3 regions of the Streptomyces sp. NPDC053541 genome follow, and region 1 is predicted to be linked to each of the others. Evidence: riboswitches for the same ligand, from Rfam matches in the RefSeq annotation. Region 1 holds a riboswitch; each other region holds the start of a gene.
The links. Region 1 has a riboswitch for S-adenosylmethionine ahead of ACIGW2_RS18265 (aminotransferase class V-fold PLP-dependent enzyme). Riboswitches for the same ligand answer to the same signal wherever they lie in the genome.
Positions count from the first base shown of each region.

Region 2: another riboswitch for S-adenosylmethionine. It lies ahead of thrC (threonine synthase); the one in region 1 lies ahead of ACIGW2_RS18265 (aminotransferase class V-fold PLP-dependent enzyme).
Region 3: another riboswitch for S-adenosylmethionine. It lies ahead of ACIGW2_RS28245 (IclR family transcriptional regulator); the one in region 1 lies ahead of ACIGW2_RS18265 (aminotransferase class V-fold PLP-dependent enzyme).

Region 1 is NZ_JBITXM010000006.1:397,934-403,591, forward strand. It holds gene ACIGW2_RS18255 (rhomboid family intramembrane serine protease) at 1-612, shown strand, start outside; gene ACIGW2_RS18260 (Lrp/AsnC family transcriptional regulator) at 609-890, shown strand; gene ACIGW2_RS18265 (aminotransferase class V-fold PLP-dependent enzyme) at 966-2,375, opposite strand; SAM riboswitch class IV at 2,559-2,675, opposite strand; gene trpD (anthranilate phosphoribosyltransferase) at 2,766-3,830, opposite strand; gene ACIGW2_RS18275 (cytochrome bc complex cytochrome b subunit) at 3,972-5,597, opposite strand; gene ACIGW2_RS18280 (Rieske 2Fe-2S domain-containing protein) at 5,594-5,658, opposite strand, start outside.
Region 2 is NZ_JBITXM010000001.1:119,997-125,654, reverse strand. It holds gene ACIGW2_RS00660 (cold-shock protein) at 319-522, opposite strand; gene ACIGW2_RS00655 (MoaD/ThiS family protein) at 921-1,196, opposite strand; gene thrC (threonine synthase) at 1,220-2,542, opposite strand; SAM riboswitch class I at 2,536-2,678, opposite strand; gene ACIGW2_RS00645 (glucosyl-3-phosphoglycerate synthase) at 2,800-3,759, shown strand; gene ACIGW2_RS00640 (hypothetical protein) at 3,798-4,028, shown strand; gene ACIGW2_RS00635 (trehalose-6-phosphate synthase) at 4,174-5,532, shown strand.
Region 3 is NZ_JBITXM010000011.1:338,663-344,320, forward strand. It holds gene ACIGW2_RS28230 (SRPBCC family protein) at 1-39, shown strand, start outside; partial or broken gene ACIGW2_RS28235 (class I SAM-dependent methyltransferase) at 135-790, opposite strand; gene ACIGW2_RS28240 (hypothetical protein) at 1,063-1,668, shown strand; gene ACIGW2_RS28245 (IclR family transcriptional regulator) at 1,781-2,503, opposite strand; SAM riboswitch class I at 2,699-2,840, opposite strand; gene ACIGW2_RS28250 (SDR family oxidoreductase) at 3,069-3,776, opposite strand; gene ACIGW2_RS28255 (LysE/ArgO family amino acid transporter) at 4,006-4,629, opposite strand; gene ACIGW2_RS28260 (LysR family transcriptional regulator ArgP) at 4,699-5,628, shown strand; gene ACIGW2_RS28265 (hypothetical protein) at 5,612-5,658, shown strand, end outside.

The DNA of each region.
Region 1 (5,658 bases):
AACCCGGCGTACGGGACGGGAGACCAGCTGCTCGCGGCGCAGAGCGCGTACTTCCAGCGCTGGGGCGTGATCCCGGCCGATCTGACCCGGGCCGAGCCGCGCGCCCTGCTCACCCCGCTGACCGCGCTCTTCGTGCACGGCAGCTGGCTGCACCTGCTCGGGAACATGCTGTTCCTGTACGTGTTCGGGGCGATGGCCGAGGAGCGGATGGGCCCGGTCGGGTTCGGCCTGTTCTATCTGGGGGCGGGGGCGCTCGCGCTGACCGGCTACGCGGTGGCGCACGCCGAGAGCGCGCAGACCCTGGTCGGGGCCTCGGGGGCGATCTCGGGGGTGCTGGGGGCCTTCCTCCACCTCTTCCCGCGCGCGCGGGTGACCAGCCTCTTCCCCTTCCTCTTCTTCCTGCCGCTGCGCTTCCCGGCCTGGATCGTGCTGATCTTCTGGTTCGTGCTCCAGTGGCTGGCGGCGCGCTCGGCCGGGGCGGGGCCGGGGGTGGCGTATCTGGCGCACGTGATCGGCTTCGTACTGGGCTTCCTCTACGCGTGGGCCCGCTACAGAGGTGGGGATACAGTGAAGCCACCAGCCGCGGCCATCGAGGGAGAAAGCCAGCCGTGATCACCGCGATCGTGCTCATCAAGACCAGCGTGGACCGCATCCCCGAGATCGCCGAGGCGATCGCCGCGATCGACTCCGTCAGCGAGGTCTTCTCGGTCACCGGCACCTACGACCTGATCGCCATGGTGCGGGTCGGACGCCACGACGACCTGGCCGACATCATCCCCGGGCAGATCTCCAAGATCCCCGGCGTCGAGGCCACGGACACGCACGTCGCCTTCCGCGCCTACTCGCAGCACGAGCTGGACGCGGCCTTCGCCATCGGCCTGGAGTCCTGACGCCCCGGTCCCCGTACGACGGCGAAGCCGGCCTCTCCCCCGCGGGAGGCCGGCTTCACCCGTTCGAGCGACCGGTCAGCCGCGGTCGGGGACGCAGCGCCCGTCCTCGGTGCGGTACGTCCAGCGGGCGCCGTCGCGCACCAGCTCCTTGACCGCGCCGACGAAGCGCTCGACGTGCTCGTCCGGGGTGCCGGCGCCGAAGCTCACCCGGATGGCGTTGAGCGACCGCTCGCCGGGGGCCGCCTCGGGGGCGCCGCACTCGCCCGGGTCCTGCGGGTCGCTGCCGAGCAGGGTGCGGACCAGCGGGTGGGCGCAGAAGAGGCCGTCGCGGACGCCGATGCCGTACTCGGCGGAGAGCGCGGCGGCGAAGTGGGAGCTGTTCCAGCCCTCGACGACGAAGGAGATGACGCCGACCCGGGGGGCGTCGTCGCCGAAGAGGGAGAGGACGCGCACCTCGGGCACCTCCGCGAGGCCCGCGCGGACCGTGGCGATCAGGTGCTGCTCGCGGGCGACGAGGGAGTCGAAGCCGGCCTCGGTGAGCGCCTTGCAGGCGGAGGCGATGGAGTAGACGCCGATGACGTTGGGCGAGCCCGCCTCGTGCCGGGCCGCGGTGGTGTGCCACTCCACGTCCACACCACCGTCGGCCCGGCGGGCCACCTTGCGGGAGGCGCCGCCGCCCGCGAGGTAGGGCTCGGCGTCCTGGAGCCAGTCGGCGCGGCCGGCGAGCACGCCGGAGCCGAAGGGCGCGTACAGCTTGTGCCCGGAGAAGGCGACCCAGTCCACGTCGAGCTCCCGCACGGAGACCGGGTGGTGGGGCGCCAGCTGGGCGGCGTCCAGGACGATCCGCGCGCCGTGCGCGTGCGCGGCGGCGGCGAGTTCGCGCACCGGCCACAGCTCGCCGGTGACGTTGGAGGCGCCGGTCACGCAGACCAGGGCGGGGCCGTACGGGTCGCGGTCGGCGAGCGCGCGCTCCAGGGTTTCGACGGCCTGGACGGGGGTGCGCGGCGCGTTGAGGTAGGTGACCCGGGCGTCCCGCCACGGGAGCAGCGAGGCGTGGTGCTCGGTCTCGAAGACGAAGACCTGGCAGTCGGCGGGGAGCACTTGGGCGAGCAGGTTGAGCGAGTCGGTGGTGGAGCGGGTGAAGACGACCTGGTCGCCGGGGCGGCAGTCGAGGAACTCGGCGACGGCGGCGCGGCTGTTCTCGAAGAGGTCGGTGGAGAGCTGGGAGAGGTAGCCGGCGCCGCGGTGGACGCTGCCGTAGTACGGGGCGTAGGCGGCGACGTCGTCCCAGACGCGCTGCAGGGCGGGGGCGCTGGCCGCGTAGTCGAGCGCCGCGTAGGTGACCTCGCCGCCGGTGACGAGCGGGACGGTGACGTCGCGGCCGAGGACCGGCAGCGGGGCGGCGCAGCAGGGGTCGGTGCCCTCGGCGGTGGCGACGGAGGAGGCGGCGGGGGCGGCGACGGCGGCGTTCGGGCGTGCGGACATGACGGTATCTCCCGGCATAAAAGGGGCGCGAAAAGGCGTGAGGGGGCCCGCGGGGCGGCAGCGCGAACAGGGGTGCCGCACACGGGGTGGTGAAGGGGAAGAGGGGCCGAGGGCCCTAACGCATTCGCTTGCTCACGAGACAACGCTCCCTAGAGGACCAAGGACCCCAGGGTGGTGCGCAGGGGTCCGCGCTTGCCGCAGGCTTCTGCTCGTACGGCCTGGTCTTCACCCGGGGCACCCCGCCACGGACGGAGGGTTGCCGGACAGCCGGCCGGGGCCTTGCAGCTGTCACTCATGACCTGTTCCAGAACCTATGCCAGACGATCACGGGGCCGCAACCCCGTCCCGGCATCCGGGACGGGGCGTCATGCGCCGTTCACATGGGGGCGGTCAGGCGTTGCTGGCGGCGATCCACCGCTCCAGGGCGCGGCGCGCGGCCCCTGAGTCGATGGACTCGGCGGCCCGGTCCATGCCGGCCCGCAGCTGCTCCGCGAGGGTGCCCTCCCCCGGCTCCAGGGCGGTCAGCGCGGCCGCCGAGTTCAGCAGCACGGCGTCCCGCACCGGCCCGGTCTCGCCGGCGAGCAGCCGCCGGGCGACGTCGGCGTTGTACGAGGGGTCGCCGCCGCGCAGCGCGTCGAGCGGCACCGGGGTGATGCCGACCTCGCGCGGGTCGAAGCGCTCCTCGCGCACGGCGCCGTCCCGGACCACCCACACCCGGGAGGTGCCGGTGGTGGTGAGCTCGTCCAGGCCGTCGTCGCCGCGGAAGACCAGGGCGGAGTTGCCGCGCTCGGCGAGCACCCCGGCGACGATGGGCGCCATCCGCGGGTCGGCGACGCCGACCGCCTGGGCCCGCACCTTCGCCGGGTTGGTGAGCGGGCCGAGCACGTTGAAGGTGGTGCGGATGCCGAGCTGGCCGCGGGCCGCGGCGACGTGCCGCAGCGAGGGGTGGAAGCGCACCGCGAAGCACATGGTGATCCCGGCCTCCTCGGCGACCTCGGCGACCCGCTTCGGGGTCAGGTCGAGGTTGATGCCGAGCTTCTCCAGGACGTCGGAGGAGCCGGAGGCGGAGGACGCGGCCCGGTTGCCGTGCTTGACGACCTTCACCCCGGTGCCGGCCACGACGATCGCGGACATCGTGGAGATGTTCACCGTCTTGGCGCCGTCGCCGCCGGTGCCGACGATGTCGACGGCGGGCCCGGGCACCTCGATGACGTTGGCGTGCTCGTACATCGTGCGCACCAGGCCGGAGATCTCGGCGACGGTCTCGCCCTTGGCGCGCAGCGCCACCATGAACCCGGCGATCTGCGCGTCGGTGGCCTCGCCGCGCATGATCAGGTCCATCGCCCAGGCGGTGTCGTCGGCGGACAGGTCCCGGCCGTCGAGGAGTCCGTTCAGCAGGACGGGCCAGGAGCGGCCCGCCGCGGTGTCGCCTCCAGCGGGGTTCACAGCGCTCATGGTCGCTCCTGAGGGGTCCGTACGGAACTGCGCGGGTGTCGCTCCCACCCTATCGATCTCCGGGGACGGCAAAGAGCCCCGTCCATCGAATGGACGGGGCTCTCGCCGTGGCGACCTAGGCGGTCAGCGGTTCAGTGGTGATCAGTGGTGGCCGTGGCCGCTCTCGATCTCCCTGAACTCCTCCGCGGTGGGCTTGGCGATCTGGTTGTCGCCGCCGTAGTAGCCCCGGTTGAGCTTGACCCGGAGCTTCTCCATGCGCCCGACCTTGCGCTCCACACCGTTCTCGTCGACGGCCGGCGGCAGCTCGGCCGGCTCGTACTGCTCGTGCGCGGTGAGCTTGTAGCGCTCGCCCTGGCTGAGCGGGGTGTGGACCTCGACGAACTCACCGTGCGGCAGGCGCTTGATGATGCCCGACTCGCGGCCGTGCAGCACCTTGTCCTTGTCCCGGCGCTGGAGGCCGAGGCAGATCCGCTTGGTGACGATGAACGCGATGACCGGGCCGACGAAGAAGAAGATCCGCACGAACCAGGTGATCGAGTTGATCGACAGGTGGAAGTGGGTCGCCCAGAGGTCGTTTCCACCACCGACGAGCATGATCATGTACGCGGTGATCCAGGCGACGCCGAAGGCGGTGCGCGTCGGAGCGTTGCGCGGGCGCTGCGCGATGTGGTGCTCGCGCTTGTCGCCGGTGATCCAGGACTCGATGAACGGGTAGACCGCGATGGCCGCGAGGACCACCGGGAAGATCACCAGCGGGATGAACACGCCGAGGACCAGCGTGTGGCCCCACAGGTTGATCTCCCAGCCCGGCATGACACGGATCAGACCCTCGGCGAAGCCCATGTACCAGTCGGGCTGGGCGCCGGTGGACACCTGGTCCGGGCGGTACGGGCCGATGGCCCAGATCGGGTTGATCGAGGCGATCGCCGCGATGACCGCGATGACGCCGAAGACCAGGAAGAAGAAGCCTCCGGCCTTCGCCATGTACACCGGCAGCAGCGGCATGCCGACGACGTTCTTGTTGGTGCGGCCGGGGCCCTCGAAGTGCGTGTGCTTGTGGACGAACACCAGGATGAGGTGCGCGACCACCAGGCCGAGCATGATGCCCGGGAGCAGCAGCACGTGCGCCGAGTAGAACCGGGCGACGAAGTCGCCGCCGGGGAACTCGCCGCCGAACAGGAACATCGACAGGTACGTGCCGACGATCGGCACGGACAGGATGGCGCCCTGCATGAAGCGCACACCGGTGCCGGAGAGCAGGTCGTCCGGGAGCGAGTAACCGGTGAAGCCGGTGAACATGCCCAGGAAGAACAGCAGGAAGCCGAACAGCCAGTTGATCTCACGCGGCTTGCGGAACGCGCCGGTGAAGAACACGCGCATCATGTGCACGAACATGCCGGCGAGGAAGATCAGCGCCGCCCAGTGGTGGATCTGCCGGATGAGCAGACCACCGCGCACCTCGAAGGAGATGTGCATGGTCGAGTTGAACGCCTCGGACATCAGCTGTCCCTGGAGCGGGACGTACGAGCCGGCGTACTCCACCTCGTTCATCGACGGGTGGAAGAACATCGTCAGGTAGACGCCCGTCAGGATGATGATGAGGAAGCTGTAGAGGCAGACCTCGCCCAGCATGAAGGACCAGTGGTCCGGGAAGATCTTCCGCATGTTGGCCTTGGCCAGCGTGTAGATCCCCAGGCGTCCGTCGGCCCAGTCGGCGATCCGCTCACCGGCGGGCGCCTTCTTCTGCGTATTGGTCACAGTGCTCATCCGCGCTCCCAGAAGGCGGGACCGACGGGCTCTTCGAAGTCACCGTGCGCTTCGAGGAAGC
Region 2 (5,658 bases), on a different contig from region 1:
CCGCGCCGACGCCCGCGACGGACGGCCCGCGCTCCTCGTGGTTCCTTCCCCACTCGGTCCGCGACCTCGTCTGCCCGATCCTCGTAGCACTCTCAGCGTGAGAGTGCTAACGCCAATGATTAGCACTCGACCTAGGCGAGTGCAAGCGACTACGGAGGATCCGCCCGCCCTGTGGACAACCGCCGGGACCGGTCGCGGACGGGCGCCGGGGTGGCCGGCGACGGAGGCCGGGGTGGCCGGGGACGCGCGAGGGGCCCGCATCCCTGCCGGGATGCGGGCCCCTCGACGGAAGTGCGTCGGTGGCCGATCGCGCCGCGCTCAGACGGCGAGCTTGACCATGTCCGCCTGCGGACCCTTCTGGCCCTGCGAGATCTCGAACTCGACCCGCTGACCCTCTTCGAGGGTGCGGTATCCGTCCATCTGGATCGCGCTGTAGTGGACGAAAACATCCGCACCACCGTCGACCGCGATGAAGCCGTAGCCCTTCTCCGCGTTGAACCACTTGACGGTGCCCTGAGCCATGCCTAACTCCCCTATTACTGGCCCTTGCGCGGATCCGCACTTCGCGGACCCGGGTCAGACCCTGCGCCGGAACGCGTCGACCGCGGCTGAATGTATCTGCCCAACTGCCCTCTGCAACAGGTCAATCGGACGAGAATTCTGGGCACGCCGGAAAGGGGAATTGGGGAGAATTCACTGAATCACGGGGCAAGTCGGGCCCGGCAAACGGCGCAGATGGGGCACAAGAGGCGGGCACATTGGCTGCTTCTTGTCAGGTCGGGGCGCATTCTCATATGCACCTGGCATGCGCAGCGGAGGGGGCTTCCCCAACTCTATCGCGCTCAACCATGCAGAATTGCCCCTTCCGCTTCTTCTCGCGGAAGGGGCAATTCAGGATTCACCGGTACCCGCCGGTAGGGTCAGCCTCCGGCGACGGCCGGGATGATCGAGACGCCGGCGCCGTCCGGCGTGGCCGTCTCCAGGCCCTGCTCGAAGCGCACGTCGTCGTCGTTGACGTACACGTTGACGAAGCGGCGCAGCTTGCCCTGGTCGTCCAGGACGCGGGCCGCGATGCCGGTGTGGTTCTTCTCCAGGTCGGCGATGACCTCGGCGAGGGTGGCGCCCTCGGCCGGGACCTCGGCCTGGCCCCCGGTGTAGGTGCGGAGGATGGTGGGGATGCGGACGTTCACGGCCATGGCGGTCGTCGTACCTCTCTGAGTCAGTGGGCCAGGCCCGCGTCGCGGAACGCGTCCAGGCTCGGGCGGATGGTGGCGGTCGCCTGAGAACTGTCGGCCACGGCGTCCAGGGTCTTGAGCCCGTCACCGGTGTTGAGCACGACGGTGGTGAGCGACGGGTCGATGACGCCGGCCTCGACGAGCTTCTTCGTCACGCCGACGGTCACGCCGCCCGCGGTCTCGGCGAAGACGCCCTCGGTCTGCGCGAGCAGCTTGATCGCGTCGACGACCTGCTCGTCGTTCACGTCCTCCACCGCGCCGCCGGTGCGCCGGGCGATGTCGAGCACGTACGGGCCGTCGGCCGGGTTGCCGATCGCGAGGGACTTGGCGATGGTGTTCGGCTTCTGCGGGCGGACGACGTCGTGGCCGGCCTTGAAGGCGGCGGAGACCGGCGAGCAGCCCTCGGCCTGGGCGCCGAAGATCTTGTACGGCTTGTCCTCGACCAGGCCCAGCTTGATGAGCTCCTGGAGCCCCTTGTCGATCTTCGTCAGCTGCGAGCCCGAGGCGATCGGGATGACCAGCTGGTCCGGGATGACCCAGCCGAGCTGCTCGCAGATCTCGTACGCGAGGGTCTTGGAGCCCTCGCCGTAGTACGGGCGGAGGTTGACGTTCACGAAGCCCCAGCCCTCGCCGAGCGGGTCGCCGATGAGCTCCGAGCAGAAGCGGTTGACGTCGTCGTAGTTGCCCTCGATGGCGACCAGGTCGCCGCCGTAGACACCGGCCATGACGACCTTGCCCTGCTCCAGGTCGTGCGGGATGAACACGCAGGAGCGGAAGCCGGCGCGGGCGGCGGCGGCGCCGACGGCGCCGGCCAGGTTGCCGGTGGAGGAGCAGGAGAGGGTGGTGAAGCCGAAGGCGCGGGCGGCCTCGATGGCCTGGGCGACGACCCGGTCCTTGAAGGAGTGGGTCGGGTTGCCGGAGTCGTCCTTGACGAAGAGCTTGCCGGGCTCGACGCCGATCGCGCGGGCCAGGTTGTCGGCCTGGACGAGCTTGGTCCAGCCGGGGTTCAGGTTCGGCTTCTCGGCGACGTCGGCCGGGACGGGGAGCAGCGGGGCGTAGCGCCAGATGTTCGCGGGGCCGGCCTCGATGCGCTTGCGGAGCGCCTCGGGGTCGCCGGTCGGCAGGTCGTAGGCGACTTCGAGGGGGCCGAAACAGAGCTCACAGGCGAAGATCGGGCCGAGCGGGAAGGTCTCGCCGCACTCGCGGCAGGAGAGTCCGGACGCGGGACCGAGGTCGACGGTGGCGGGGGTTCCGGAAGCGGGTGCGACGGTCTGTACAGCCATGGAGGCGAGGCCCTTTCTCCTCATCTTCCTCATGACGCATTTCGCCATGAGACGGATTTGGCACCTTCCCTAGCCGGGGACCTCGCTGGAGACGACGGAACCGACTGGAGGGTTGCCGGGGCTTCAACGGGCCGTATCCCTCTGCCCCTCTGGATGAGCGGTATTCGATTGTGAGACGCGGTCGGCACCCCGACATGCATCGGGCTTCCGCGTTGTTCAAGACTGTAACCGAAGCCTTCGACGGTGGAACCGGTCGTCCGATCCGCGAGATGGAGATCACGTTGCTGGAAGAAGTGGAGCGCTGGCTGGCCCGGCGGTCCTGGTCCGTGGCCGACCGTCCGCTGGAGGCGGTGCTGGCCGCGAAGCGGGGCACCCGGGTCAGCGTGGTGCTGCCCGCGCTGAACGAGGAGGCGACGGTCGGCGCGATCGTCTCGGTGATCCGCCGCGAGCTGATGACGGACGCGGTGCCGCTGGTGGACGAGCTCGTGGTGATCGACTCGGGGTCCACGGACCGGACGGCCGAGGTGGCCGCGGCGGCCGGCGCGCGGGTGGTGGCGCGGGACGCGATCCTGCCGCGGCTGCCGGCGGTGCCGGGCAAGGGCGAGGTGCTGTGGCGGTCGCTGATGGTGACGGGCGGGGACGTGGTCTGCTTCGTGGACGCGGATCTGCGGGACTTCTCGGCGGACTTCGTGACGGGGATCGTGGGGCCGCTGCTGACCGATCCGGACGTGGCGTTCGTGAAGGCGATGTACGACCGCCCGCTGGGCGACGCCCCCGGTCAGGGCGGGCGGGTGACGGAGCTGGTGGCACGCCCGCTGCTGAACCTGCACTGGCCGCAGCTGGCCGGTTTCGTGCAGCCGCTGGGCGGTGAGTACGCGGCGCGGCGCTCGCTGCTCGAACGGCTGCCGTTCCCGGTCGGGTACGGGGTGGAGCTGGGCCTGCTGGTGGACGCGCTGCACACGGTGGGCCTGGACGCGCTCGCGCAGGTGGACGTGGGCGTGCGGAAGCACCGGCACCAGGACGGGCAGGCGCTGGGCCGGATGGCGGCGGCGATCTACCGCACGGCCCAGCTGCGGCTGTCCCGCGGGCACCTGGTGCGGCCGCGGCTGACGCAGTTCGAGCGGGGCGAGGGCGGCGCGGGAGCGCCGGGCTTCGTGCCCCGTACGTACGCGGTGGACACGGAGGAGCGCCCGCCGATGGCGGAGATCGCGGAGTACGCGGAGCGGCGCCGCGTGGCGTAACAGCCGATAATGGGTCTTTCTGCCTAGATTTCCCTCTCATGCGGTGCAGAACGGAAAGGGCGCTGGGGGCGGCCGTCGCGGTGCTGGTACTCCTCCTGGGCGGCGCGGGGCCGGCCGGGGCGGCGGGCACGGCCCCGGAGCGCCGGACGCCGATCGCCGAGCGGGACGCGGGCGCGGAGCGCCTGTGGCTGCTCGGCGGGCTGGGTGTGGCGCTGGCGGCGACCGGCGTGGTGGCGCTGGCGGCGGTGCGGGCCGGCAGGGAGCGGTGAGGCGCCCGAGACTTCCGGGTTGGGCGGGACTCCCGGGGCGGGCGAGGGCCCTGGGGCACACGAGATCCCTGGGGTTTCCTGGCGCGAATCCGCGCGTCTCGAATCCGCACGTTTGAGCGTTTACCGGACGGGCTAGGTTCGCCGTATGGCTTCTGTCCTCGTGGCATCCAACCGCGGCCCCGTCTCGTACACCGTGCGCGACGACGGCTCACTGGACACCCGGCGGGGCGGCGGCGGGCTCGTCTCGGGGCTGAGCGCCGTGTCGTCGGGCGTGTGGGTGTGCGCGGCGCTCGGCGAGGGCGACCGCGAGGCCGTGCGGCGCGGGGTGGCCGAGCCGGGCGTGCGGATGCTGGACATCGACCCGGAGGTGTACGCGGACGCGTACAACGGCATCGCGAACTCGGTGCTGTGGTTCCTCCACCACCATCTTTACGACATCCCGCGCGAGCCCGTCTTCGACGCGGAGTTCCGGCGCCGCTGGGAGTCGTACCGCGACTACAACCGGGCCTTCGCGGAGGCGCTCGCGGAGGCCGCCGACGAGGGCGCGGCGGTGCTGGTGCAGGACTACCACCTGGCGCTGGTGCCGGGGATGCTCCGCGAGCGCCGCCCCGACCTGAGGATCGGCCACTTCACCCACACCCCGTGGGCGGAGCCGGCCTATCTGGCGATGCTGCCGGAGGACGTGCACCGGGAGCTGGCGGAGGGGATGCTCGGCGCGGACGAGGTCGGCTTCCACACCCGCCGGTGGGCGGACGCGTTCCTGGCCGATCCGTACGTGGCGGGCGCGGCGCGCCGGCCCCGGGCGGCGGTGCATCCGCTGGGCGTGGACGGCGACGACCTGCTCGCGCTCGCGCACCGGCCGGAGGTGGACGAGCGGCTGGCGCGGCTGCGCGCGGAGGTCGGGGACCGCAGGACGATCGTGCGGGTGGACCGCACGGAGCTGTCGAAGAACGTCCTGCGCGGCCTGCTCGCCTACCGCGAGCTGCTCACCGCCCGCCCCGAGTGGCGCGGCCGGGTGGTCCACCTGGCGTCCGCGTATCCGTCCCGTCAGGACCTGGAGGTCTACCGGGCGTACACGGCGTCGGTGCGGGAGCTGGCGGACGGGATCAACGAGGAGTTCGGCGCCGCGGACTGGCAGCCGGTCCTGGTCTCCGTGGAGGACGACTTCACGCGCTCGCTCGCCGCGTACCGCCTGGCGGACGTGGCCCTGGTCAATCCGGTGCGCGACGGCATGAACCTGGTGGCCAAGGAGATCCCGGTCGTCTCGGAGGCCGGCTGCGCGCTGGTGCTGTCCCGCGAGGCGGGCGCCTACGAGGAGCTGCGCCGGGACGCCCTGACGGTGAACCCCTTCGACGTCACGGCCACGGCGGAGGCGCTCCACCAGGCCCTGTCGATGCCCGCGCCGGAGCGCGCCGAGCGCACCAAGCGGCTCGCCACCGCGGCCACCGCCCACCCGCCGCAGCGCTGGTTCCTGAACCAGCTGGACTCCCTGCGCGCCTCCTGACGGCCGACGGGCCGCCGCCGGGCCACCGACGCACGGCCCCGCGGCGCGCACGACCCGCGGCGCGCCCCCGCGGGCGGAGCGGACCCCTCCCCTCCCCTACAGCACCCCTATGGACGGGAGGGAAAT
Region 3 (5,658 bases), on a different contig from region 1:
GCACGCGTCGCCGGGTCGCGCCGCGACCGCCAGCGGTAGGGGGGCGAACCCGATCCGGCCCCGGCCCGGGCGCCGGTTCCGGTCCCGGCCCCGGCCCTGGTCCCCGCCCGCACGCCGGACAGCGGGAAGCGGGATCAGTCCCGGCGCCAGACCAGCGTGTAGCGCCAGAACAGTCGGCGGCGCAGCCGTGCGCCGGGCAGTTCGCGCCGGGCCTCGCGGGTGATCTCGGCGAAGGTCATGGTCGCCGGCCGCGTCGGGGCGGTCATCGAGGCCGGTGGCGGCGCTTTGCGGCCCCTGTTCTTGATCCAGGCCATGGCGACGTTCGACGGAATGGCGACGGCGTCGATGAGGTGATCGGTCCCCGACCGCGGGCGGTACAGACCGGCGACGACCAGGGTTCCGCCAGATGCCAGGCGCTGCCGGAAGCGGGCGAGGGCCGGTCCGAAGGGCATGTGGTGGACGGCGGCGACGCAGGTGATGACGTCGTGGGGCCCTGAGGCATGTCCCTCAGGGCGTCTCCGACGGCGAAGGTCACCGGGGCGGCCGGGCCGGTGAGCTCTCGCGCGCGTGCGACGACGGTGGCGTCGGCGTCGATTCCGTGCACCGTTCCTGCCCTGGTCGCCAGAAGTCTGACGAGGTCACCGCTGCCCGATCCGACGTCCAGGGCGCTGTTGAACCGTCCCGGGAGCTGCCGCAGGATCCACCGGTGGTAGTGCGCGTTGTGATCCCAGGGGCGGGAGGCATGGAACCGTTCGAGTGCTCGGAACAGGCGGGGCAGCGGTGACTTCATGGCACGAGTCCATCAGACCGGCCCTCCGGAGCGCCGACATCGGGCGAGGTCGGTCCCGCGGCGGGTCCCGGTCTCCCGGCGGGACGGCGGTGTGCACCACGGGGGAGCGCCCCACGAACAGGCGTGGTTCCCGCCACCGTCGCCCGACCGCCCGAACAGCGCCTGACGCGGCGGGACTTCTTGTGGTCCGATTCCGCATCTCCCCTCCGGCGCGGACACACTCACGATATGTTCACCTCGCCTTTACGAGATGATCACATCGAGGGGACCTCATGACGCAGCAGCCCGGATGGGACCAGCAGCCCCAACAGCCGTACGGCTACCCTCAGCAGCCCGGCCCCTACGGCCCGCCGCCTCCGCCGCAGAAGAAGGGCATCGGTGTCGGCGGCGGCATCGCGATCGGCTGCGGTGGCCTTCTCGCCCTGGTCGTCCTCGTCGGCGTGATCGGCGCATTGGCCGACGGCGGCGGAGACGGCGACACGAAGTCCGACGCCAAGCCGAGCAGTGTCGTCTCCGAGCCCGCCGCCAAGCCGACCGCGAATCCGGCCGCCAAGCCTAGGACCGAGGCGCCGCCGGCCGACGAGGTGCCCAAAGAGCAGAGCCAGGCCGACCAGTTCAAGGCGTTCGTGGCGAAGAACGGCACCGACGCCGAGAAGGCCGCCGTGAAGCACGTGACCAAGGTCCAGGGGGCGGAGAAGCAGAACGACATCCTGGACACCGCCGACGTCTACACCGACTTCAAGGGCGGCTTCATGAGCCCGGACGCCAACAAGGCCAAACTCATCGCGTCCGCGTTCGCCGACTGGAAGCACTCGAAGAACGGCCTGGTGACGATCTACGGCTCCGACGGCGATCTCATCTCCAACGGCCAGTTCTGACCGCGCCGGAGGGGTCCGGCCTCGCCGAGGACTCCGCACGGCGACGCTCCGTGCGACACCGCCGGCCGCGGAACCCGAGGCCGGGGCTGGCACCGCTCGGCCCGCCCGTCCGTCATCGGTGACGGATCGCCTCGGTGAGGCGTTCGGCCGCGTCGATGGCGACCTGCGCGAGGCGGGCGCCGGGGTTGCGGGTGAGGCGCTGGATCGGGCCGGTGACCGTGAGGGCGGCGACGACGCGGTGGGCCGGGTCGCGTACGGGCGCGGAGACGGAGGCCATGCCCGGTTCGCGCTCGCCGATCGACTGGGCCCAGCCCCTTCGCCGTACGCCGCTGAGGGCGGTGGCCGTGAAACGGGCTCCCTGCAAACCGTGGTGGTAGCGCTCGGGATCCTCCCAGGCCAGGAGGACCTGGGCGGCGGAGCCGGCCTTCATGGGGAGCGTGGAGCCGACGGGGACGATGTCCCGCAGGCCCGAGGTCCGTTCGGCGGCTGCGACGCAGATGCGCACCTCGCCCTGCCGGCGGTAGAGCTGAGCGCTCTCGCCGGTGGTGTCGCGCAGCGAGGTGAGGACCGGGCCCGCAGCCGTCAGCAGGAGGTCCTCGCCGGCCGCGGCGGAGAGCTCGGCGAGTCGGGGGCCGAGCACGAACCGGCCGTGCAGGTCCCTGCCGACCAGGCGGTGGCGTTCGAGGGCGGTGGCCAGCCGGTGGGCCGTGGGTCGGGCCAGACCGGTGGCGGAGACCAGCCCCGCCAGCGTGGCGGGGCCGGCCGCCAGCGCGCCCAGGATCACCGCGGCCTTGTCGAGGACACCGACTCCGCTGGAAATATCCGGAATGTTCATGAAAAGGGGTACTCCTGTCTCGGTCTGCGCGCGCCAGGGCGCGCAGGAACCTCGGCAGCCGGGAGAGGGCAGGGACGATCAGCGGGGAAGGGCCGAAACGAGCGGCTGATACGTCGCGGAGCACATGAGACGGGTACGCGGAAGGCCCGCAGTCGACAAGGCCTGGGGAAGGGGCAGCACAGAGAGCACCGTGTCTCCTCATCTTTTCCCGCGCCACGTTGGCGCGGGCCGGAGTTGGCACTGATCCCGGCGGCGCGGCGCGAACTGGGAGCGCCGAGTCGACCGGGGAGTTGCCGGGGCTTCGTAGGGCCGGTCCCTCCACCCCTCTGGATGATTCGCGAGGAACCATACAAGACTCCGGACGCTTGCTGCCAATGGCCCCCGAGTCGCCTGTACGACGTGCCACGTGTACAGCAGGTCATGCGTACGACGTGCCACGTGTACGACGGGCCACGCGTACGGCCGCGGACGTGACGCCGTCGCGAAGGGGCCGGGGATGGGCCGGCAACGACCGGGGAGGGACCGGGAAGGACGGGAGGGGCGGGAGGGACCGGCCGGAGCCCCGTCACCAGGGCAGTGGCGCGCCCTTCCGGAAGAAACCGCCGGTGGGTCCGGAGTCGGGCAGGGTCGCCGCCCAGACCACGCTCGCGGCGCCCTGATCGACGGGGTCGCCGCCCGGCCCGCCCATGTCGGTGGCGATCCATCCCGGGCAGACGGCGTTGACCAGGATCCGCTCGGCGCGCAGCTCGTCGGCGAGTTTGCGGGTCAGGGCGTTGAGGGCGGCCTTCGAGACGCCGTACGCGGGGGTGCCGCCGCCCATGTGCTCCAGGGACCCGGACTCGCTGGAGACGTTCACGATGCGGGGGTGGCGCGATCGGCGCAGCAGCGGCAGGAAGGTCTGCGCGGTCTGCCAGGCGCCGAAGAGGTTGGTCTCCAGGGTGCGGCGGACGTCGTCGAGGTCGGCGGAGACGGCGCGCTGGGCGGTGTCGTAGTTGATGGCCGCGTTGTTGACGAGGACGTCGAGGCGCCCGAACTCCCCTTCCACGCGGCGGGCGAGGGCGCGTACGTCGTCGGCGTCGGTCACGTCCAGCCGGCAGGGGAGCAGGGTGCCGGGCAGTCCGGGAGCCAGGTCGGCGACGGCCCGTTCGGCGTCCTGCGGACGGCGGGCGGACAGCAGGACGGTGTGACCGAGGGCGGCGAGCTGGCGCGCGGTCTCGCGGCCGATGCCCCTGTTGCCACCCGTGACCAGCGAGACCGTCGTTGCGGTGTTCATGCTCTTTCTCCCCCTCTGCGGACGGCCGGGGCCGGGCGTTCGGCCACCAAGGCACTCCGGTGGTCCAGAACTCCGGTGGTCCAGCACTCCGGTGGTCCGGCACTCCCGTGCTCCGGTACTCCGGCAGCACGATAGGCCCTCGCCCGGCGGAGACGGAGCGCGGACGGGCCGCGAACGACCGTGCACCGACGCGGCCGAACCCGGCCCCACACACACATCCGCAATCCGTCTACGCCCCGGCCACCAGCATCCCGCCCATCGTCAGCATGGTCGCCGCGACCAGCCCGTCCAGCACCCGCCACGCCTTCGGACGGGACAGGAAGCCGCTCAGCAGCCGGGCGCCGAAGCCCAGCGCGAAGAACCAGCTCAGGCTGGCCAGGGCCGCGCCCACGCCGAAGGCCCAGCGAAGGTCGCCGCGGTCCGACGCGAGCGAGCCGAGGAGCAGCACCGTGTCCAGGTACACGTGCGGGTTCAGCCAGGTCATCGCCAGACACGTCAGCACCGCCCGGCGGGCCGAACCGGCCGCAGGACCGCCCGCCGTCAGGGCGGCGGCCGGATCGGGCCGCAGGACGCGGCGGGCGGCGAGGAGCCCGTACACCAGCAGGAACACCCCGCCCACCACGCCCACGGCGGTCAGCGCCGCCGGCCACGCCGTGACCACGGCTCCCACCCCCGCCACACCGAGTGCGATCAGCACCGCGTCCGACAGGGCGCAGATCGCGACGACCGCGAGGACCGCGTGACGGCGGGCGCCTTGGCGCAGGACGAACGCGTTCTGGGCGCCGATGGCGACGATGAGGGAGAGCCCCGCTCCGAATCCGGCGACGAGGGCGGCAAGGGTGTTGCTGTTCATGACCTTGACCGTAAGGACCGCGGCTCGATGGCGACAGCTAAACTTTCTTACGTATCCTTAGCCGTACTTATGAACGAGCTTCCCCTGGATCTGGTACGGACCCTGCTGGCCGTCGTCGACGAGGGCACCTTCGACGCCGCCGCGGCCGCCCTGCACGTGACGCCCTCCGCGATCAGCCAGCGCGTCAAGGCGCTGGAACAGCGCACCGGCCGGGTGCTGTTGATGCGCAGCAAACCGGTGCGCCCGACCGAGTCGGGCGAGGTGGTGGTGCGCTTCGCCCGCCAGATGGCGCGCCTGGAACGGGACGCCCGCGCCGAGCTGGGCCTGGAGGCGGAGCTGGGCCCGGCCCGGATCCCGATCGCGGTCAACGCCGACTCCCTGGCCACCTGGTTCCTGCCCGCCCTCACCCGGGTTCCGCAGCAGCCGCCGGTCTGCTTCGAGCTCCACCGGGAGGACGAGGCCCACACCACCGCCCTGCTGCGCGAGGGGCAGGTGATGGCGGCCGTCACCTCGTCTCCCGACCCGGTGGCCGGCTGCACCGTACGGCCGCTGGGCCTGGCCCGCTACCGGGCCGTGGCCGCGCCCGAGTTCGCCGCCACCCACCTCGCGGGGAAGCTGCACGAGGACCTGCCCGAGGCCCCGACGGTGACCTTCGACCGGCGCGACGGCCTCCAGGACGCCTTCGTCCGGTCCCTCACGAAGGGCCGCTCCGGCGCGGGGCGCATCCGCCACCTGGTGCCCACGTCCGACGGGTTCCGCGACGCCGTCGCCTTCGGCCTCGGCTGGGGCATGGTGCCCGAACCGCAGGCGGAACCGCTGCTCCTCGCCGGCCGGCTGATGGAACTCGCTCCGAACCGGCCCATGGACGTCCCCCTGTACTGGCAGCAGTGGAAACTTGACTCGCCCGCCCTGTCCACCGTCGCCGACGTGGTGGCGACGGCCGCCGCAGAGGCCCTCCTGCCCGACCGGGGGAGCGGCGCGCGTGAGCTCCCGTCGTAGCCCGCTGAGCGGCTGGTGGCCGTACCTGGA